One region of the Lactobacillus sp. B4007 genome, then DNA from elsewhere that is predicted to be linked to it. Evidence: riboswitches for the same ligand, from Rfam matches in the RefSeq annotation. Region 1 holds a riboswitch; the other holds the start of a gene.
The links. Region 1 has a riboswitch for lysine ahead of J3U54_RS07230 (ABC transporter substrate-binding protein/permease). Riboswitches for the same ligand answer to the same signal wherever they lie in the genome.

Region 1 (3,424 bases):
CAACAAGAAAAATCATTATTTTACGGCATGTGGGGTGCCTACATTTTCCGTTTCATTGTAATTGGAATTGGTACATACTTAATTAATTTTTGGGAAATCAAATTGGCTGGTAGTCTCTATCTTTTCTACCTCGCCATTAAGTATTTTTATGATCAGCACCATCCACAAAAAGCCGCAGCCGAAGAAAAGGCTGAAGAAGCCAAAATTGCTAGTCATCGCCCAAAAAAAGGCAAACATTTCCTATCCCTATTTTGGCGGACAGTTATTTCAATTGAAGCGATGGATATCGTCTTTTCAATTGATTCGGTTCTAGCAGCCTTAGCCGTCTCCAGTAATCCGGTCGTCGTTTTAATTGGTGGCATGATTGGGATCTTATGCATGCGAGGTGTAGCTGAGATTATCATCAAATTAATGGATATTATCCCAGAATTGCAGCCAATGGCATATGTTCTTATTGGGATTATTGCTCTAAAACTGCTGGTTTCATTGCCACCTCTGCACTATGAATTACCTAATACCGTCTTTGCAATAATCGTTTTTGGCGTCTTGCTGTTAACAATTGCGTTTCACTTTATCCGGATTAAAAAGCACGGCCGCAAGCTATAAATTTGCTAAGGGCAAAACTACAAGATAAAAAAGTTAAGCTGCTTTAATGGGCTTAACTTTTTTATTGGCTTTTTTAAGTAAAACAAGGCTGTTATTACTTCATTGTCTACTTGTGCAAATTAACTATTTGCCCTTCAACGTATTCTTTTAAAATCACAGCTTGATTATGCAGTGGGTCCTTTGCTCCGTATAAAAATAAAACATCCTGTTCTTGCAGCTTGTTTTCAACAGTTTTAACAAACTCGGCCCCTGCCGGATTTTCCGCCAATTCTACCAGGTACTTTTGCCTAAACTCAGAAAATTTATTATCATCATGATTGAACCATTTACGCAAAGCAGTTGTCGGTCCAATTTCTTTTGCCCAATAATCAAGGTGCAACACACTTTTACTCTTGCCTCTTGGCCACAAACGGTCTACCAAAATGCGGTAGCCCTCCGGCTGATCTTGAGCATATACACGGACTAGCTTTATTTTTGTCATTACATTCACCTCAATTATTATTAGTGTACTACTTTAGGAAAAAATGAATTACACAACTTATTTTACTAATCAATCAACCGAAACCATCAGTGCTGACTTAATCGGCCGGCCATTAACTTACCGCAGCAATAACCAGGTACTTGGCGGCTATATTGTCGAAACCGAAGCTTATTTGGGTGTTAAAGATCGTGCGGCACATTCATATGGCGGTCATCGCAGTCCGGCAAATGAAGGACTATATGGCCCCGGTGGAACAATCTATATTTATGCTCAGCGACAATATTTCTTTTTTGACGTAGCAACCAGACAAAAAGATGAACCGCAAGGCGTTTTAATTAGAGCAATTGAACCTGCTTGGGGTCTTGAACAGATGATTGCCAACCGCTCAGGTAAAAGTGGCATTGCTTTAACCAGCGGACCGGCAAAAATGATGCAGGCATTTGGTATTCATGATAAAAAATGGGATTTACATTTTCTTAGTGATTCCCCTTTTACTATTGACTTAAACGATCGTCACCGCAAAAATGCCCAGAAAATCGCAACTAGTCCACGCATTGGTGTCAACCAATCGGAACGCGAATGGGCTAACAAAAAATTGCGCTTTTATGTGGCTGGAAATCCATATGTTTCCCGCATGAAAAAGCGTGACTATCGCTCAGATCATGGTTGGAAATGAGATAATGATAAAATAATCTTTAAATGAAAAGATTGACAAGCCTTTGTTTTTAGCCTATTATTTTTCATAAGTTAAATAATTTCCAATGCAATAGAGGTCGCGACCATTACAAAATTATCTTGAGTGAACGAACACAAAGAAAGATAACGTAAGAATTGTCGCCGAAACAAAAAGATTTTCGTTTTGATGTTTTTGTTGGGCTGCAAAGAGAATATCTTGCAGACTGTCCTGGTTAATTCCCAGGGAGCGCTATATGATTTGTCTAAAGATGATTAATTATAACCTCGTTGTTTTGAAGAGCAACGAGGTTTTTGTTTACGCTTTTTATTGTATTGGCTTTATTTGAAACAAGATTTTCGGAGGTTTTCAAAATGAAGTCAAGAAATAAGTGGATTACCGTTCTGCTTTCTGTGCTGCTCAGTTTCATTATCGGCAGCAACTTCGACTTTTCTCAAGTTGAAGCAAAAAGTAATAGCGGTGAACTCAAAGTAGCTATGGAGGCCAATTACCAACCATACAATTGGACCCAAACTACTAACGCTAATGGTGCTGTTCCGATCGAGGGGTCAAACGAATACGCCAACGGTTACGATGTGAAGATTGCCAAAATTATTGGTAAACAGCTGCACCGCAAAGTCGTAGTTGTCAAAACTGAGTGGGATGGACTGCTGCCAGCTTTAACTAGTGGCAAGGCCGACCTAATTATTGCTGGGATGAGCCCAACGGCTGAACGGGCCAAGGCAATAAATTTCTCCAATGCTTACAGAAACAGCACTTTTGTTGTTATCACCAAGATTAATAGCAAATACGCTAACGCTAAAACATTAAATGATTTTAAGGGTGCAAAATTAACCGCCCAACAAGGTACTTCACATTATGCTTTGATTAAGCAATTAAAGGGCGCTAAAAGACAACCAGCAATGCGCGACTTTGCGGCAATGCGCCAAAGTTTAATTTCAGGAACGATTGATGGCTACGTTGCCGAAGATACCGAATCAACTTCCTTTAAGATGGTTGATCCTGACATTAAGGCGATTCCAATTAGCGAAATGGCCGGGTTCAAGGTTTCCAAGGAAGATTCAACTACTGCTATCGGAATTGCTAAGCCAAACAAGCAGCTGCTAAAAGAAGTCAACCACGTTTTAGGTACAATTCCAAATTCCCAGCGAACAAAGTTAATGACCACGGCCATTAAGCAGCAGCCAAAAACTGATGATAAGAAAAAGGGTAAAAACGGGAAGTCCGAGCCGTGGCTAGTTTCAATGTGGAAGCAGTACGGCGGCATGATTTTAAACGGGATTGGCATGACCCTGCTCTTAGCCTTAGTGGGCACCATCGCCGGCTTCTTTATCGGCCTGTTTGTCGGTATCATCAGAACTATTCCGACTCCAACCAGCCAGGGTAAAAAATGGCTCTTAAAAATTGTCAATTGGCTCTTAGCCGTTTACATTGAGATCTTCCGGGGCACGCCAATGATGGTACAGGCCGCTGTAATTTACTATGGCATAGCCCAATTCTGGCACATTAATATCGACCGGACAATTGCTGCGTTAGTTATTGTTTCGATTAATACTGGTGCCTATTTAGCCGAAATTATCCGAGGTGGGATTATTTCAACACCCGAAGGTCAGTTTGAAGCAGCTAGTGCTTTGGGAATGACA
Region 2 (3,424 bases), on a different contig from region 1:
ACCGATTTTGTTACGCATGCCTTCGCCGACAACCATGATGATGGCATAATCATCAATCCATTCTAATTGATCAGGCTGGAGAACTCGCTTAATTTCGGCACACATTTGTTGGCGCAGTTTTTCAGTAAACTGGCGTTTGTCAAAAATAACGGTTAAATCGTCAATTCCAGATGGCATATGTTCATATGAGATATTAAACTGGTAAAATATTTTTAGTAATTTTAACGTAAAACCAGTTTCTTTATTAAGTAAATATCGATGTAAGTATAAAGCGGCAAAGTGATTGGAGCTTGCGACACCGGTAATAATATTTTTGGGATGAAAATTCTTTTCGGGAACAATTAGCGTACCCGGAAGCTCAGGGTGGTTAGTATTTTTCACGTTGATATATACCTGACCTTGAATCGCTGGAATTAGTGCCTCATCATGGAAAACCGAAAACCCGGCATAAGATAATTCCCGTAATTCTCGGTAGGTCATGATTTTGATTGGGTGCGGCTTGGTCACAATTCTTGGATCAGCAGCATAAATGGCATTAACATCAGTAAAATTCTCGTACAAGTCGGCCGCAGTTCCGCGGGCCCAAATTGCGCCGGTGATATCTGAACCACCCCGTGAAAAGGTCGCAATGCTGCCAGTTGGGGTAACACCGTAAAATCCCGGAACAACAAGAATTTCAGGTATGTCGCGCCAGCGAGAGAGATTTTGGTAGGTTTCTTCCAGAACTTGAGCATCATTAGCGACATTGCTGACTAAAAAGCCGGCTTCTTGGGGATCGAGAAAGCGCGCCGGAAAATTTTTTTGTTGTAAAAGAAGGGCTAACAGCTGAGCGTTAAGCTTTTCACCGTGGGCTTTAAATGCAGCCATGAGAAAATCATTGTCTGGATACGAAATTGTGGGTAAGTCGCACAATTCCTGGTGTAAAGGTGCAATTGTGTCCGGATTTAAGGCAAAAAATTGTGCAATTTCGCTATATCTAGCCCAAATTTGTTGAACGATTGCGGCACAGTCTTGGTGCTTGATCGTTTTTTTAGCATAGTCAATTAATAAGTCAGTCACCTTGGTATCCTGCTCAAATCTTTTTCCAGGTGCTGAAGTAACAATTACTTTTCTGGTTGGATCAGCATTTATAATATTAAGCACTTTTTGAAACTGTTCTCCGTTTGCCAGAGAACTACCACCAAATTTAACAACTTTCATTCTCGATCACCTGCTTGATTAAATTATTTTAAGTTTGATAGTAACGCATTTTAACATTTTAATTTTAATCTGCAACCGAAAAGGCGATTTAGCGCGTACTTAAATTGGGCAAGTGAATTATTTATGAAAAAATGTTGACATCGGCTATGATTAATAATAAGATTTTTATTAATCGAAGAGGTCGCGACCAACAAGAGTAGCTGGTGGAGTTTCTGCAAAAACTAAGAAACCAGTGAAAGGGGCGGTTGCCGAAGCGTTAATTATTGCGGTAATTAATTGGCTGGGACGTAATTTAATAGATTACGGACTGTCGCAAGTTAATAATTTGCGGAGCGCTCGTCAAAATTGAACCAGATAATAATTAATTTTAATTTTTTGAAGGACTCTTTTGTATGCTAAGCGCACACAAAAGAGTCCTTTTTTATTCAAGAAAACGGAGGGTTACCAGATGCCAGCAGATGATTATTACGAGACTAATGATCAAGGACACTTAACGATCGGTGGAGTTGATGCACTAGATTTAGCCCGTGAATACGGCACGCCGGTTGTAGTTTACGATGTTACTCAAATTCGGCAACAGTTTCGGGCTTTGCAGCAAGCCTTTACCAAACAGCACATCGATTATGCAATCAGTTACGCTAGTAAAGCTTTTGCCACCATTGCGATGTATCAGGTGGTCAATCAAGAACACGGCCATATTGATGTCGTTTCAGGCGGTGAATTGTTTACCGCCCTTAAAGCTGGCTTTCCAAGTAGCAAAATCAGTTTTCACGGGAATAACAAAACTAGGGCAGAACTTTTAATGGCGGTGCAAAATCATGTTGGCGTAATTATTCTGGATAACTTTCATGAAATTAAACTTCTTGAGGAAGTTCTTGCTGATACTAAAAGTCATATTCAGGTCATGTTAAGAATTACCCCCGGCGTTACGGCACATACTCATGAATATGATCAGACCGGTCAAGAAGACAGTAAGTTTGGCTTTGACGTCAAATCTGGGCAAGCCGAGCAGGCTTTTTTACAAGTACAGGCTAGTGAACAGATGACTTTAATTGGTCTTCATGCACATATTGGTTCACAGATTTTAGAAACGACTGGCTTTAAGCTTGAAGTTAAAAAACTAATGCAACTTGTCCGTGAATGGGCCAAAAAATATGATTATCAGCCCCAAATCTTAAATCTTGGGGGCGGCTTTGGTATTCGTTATACCGCCCAAGACCAAGTATTGGCTTTAGGAACTTTTGTTGAACAGATTGTGACAACTCTTCGCCAGTTAGCTGAAGAATATCAACTGAAAGTTCCAGCTGTTTGGGTTGAACCTGGTCGCTCAATCGTCGGTACCGCGGGCTACAGTTTGTATACGATTGGCGCACGTAAAGATGTTCCCGGATTAATGCCCTATGTAGCAGTAGATGGCGGTATGGGTGACAATATTAGGCCGGCTCTTTACCAAGCTGATTATGAAGCACTTCTTGCCCGTGATCCCGCTGCTCAACCTAGCGAAACAGTCCACTTGGCTGGGCGCTATTGTGAATCAGGGGACTTGTTAATCAAAAAACTTCCGCTGCCAGCGACCAAAGCAGGTGATGTAATTGCAATGCTAGCAACTGGTGCTTATGGTTACAGCATGGCATCGAACTATAACCGGGTGCCTCGGCCAGCTGTTGTGTTTGCAGAAAATGGTCACGCACAAGAAGTTGTTACACGTGAAACCAATGAAGATTTAGTCAGTCATGATCGTTTTTATCAAGAATAGTGAGGAATTCAAATGAAAAATATGTCAGCGACAGAAATAATTGATTTTATTGCCAATGCACCCAAGAAAACGCCAGTTAAGGTTTATGTAAAAGGTGACCTGGCAAAATTAGACTGGCCAGTAGAAGTAAGACCCTTTGTAAATGATCATGTTGGGGTGGTTTTCGGTGACTGGGCGGATTTAGTGCCGTTTTTAAGAACCAATGCAGCTAAGATCAATGATTATCAAGTAGAAAATTGTAGCCGCAATTCGGCCGTTCCCTTATTGGATTTAAAAAATGTTTCGGCCCGGATCGAACCTGGTGCATTGATTCGCCAACAAGTAAGTATTGGTGCTAATGCGGTAATTATGATGGGAGCCGTAATCAATATTGGAGCGGAAATTGGTGAAAATGCCATGATTGACATGAATGCTGTCCTTGGTGGGCGCGCAATTATTGGCGCCAATACTCATGTTGGTGCGGGAGCG

Region 2: linked by a shared signal. The riboswitch ahead of lysA (diaminopimelate decarboxylase) and the one ahead of J3U54_RS07230 (ABC transporter substrate-binding protein/permease) in region 1 are both predicted to bind lysine.

What each region holds. Positions count from the first base shown of each region.
Region 1 is NZ_JAFNPA010000004.1:70,812-74,235, reverse strand. Features, by position in the region: gene J3U54_RS07245 (TerC family protein) at 1-606, shown strand, start outside; gene J3U54_RS07240 (DUF488 domain-containing protein) at 713-1,087, opposite strand; gene J3U54_RS07235 (DNA-3-methyladenine glycosylase) at 1,131-1,763, shown strand; lysine riboswitch at 1,847-2,023, shown strand; gene J3U54_RS07230 (ABC transporter substrate-binding protein/permease) at 2,135-3,424, shown strand, end outside.
Region 2 is NZ_JAFNPA010000001.1:517,480-520,903, reverse strand. Features, by position in the region: gene J3U54_RS02480 (aspartate kinase) at 1-1,200, opposite strand, end outside; lysine riboswitch at 1,368-1,545, shown strand; gene lysA (diaminopimelate decarboxylase) at 1,649-2,956, shown strand; gene dapD (2,3,4,5-tetrahydropyridine-2,6-dicarboxylate N-acetyltransferase) at 2,969-3,424, shown strand, end outside.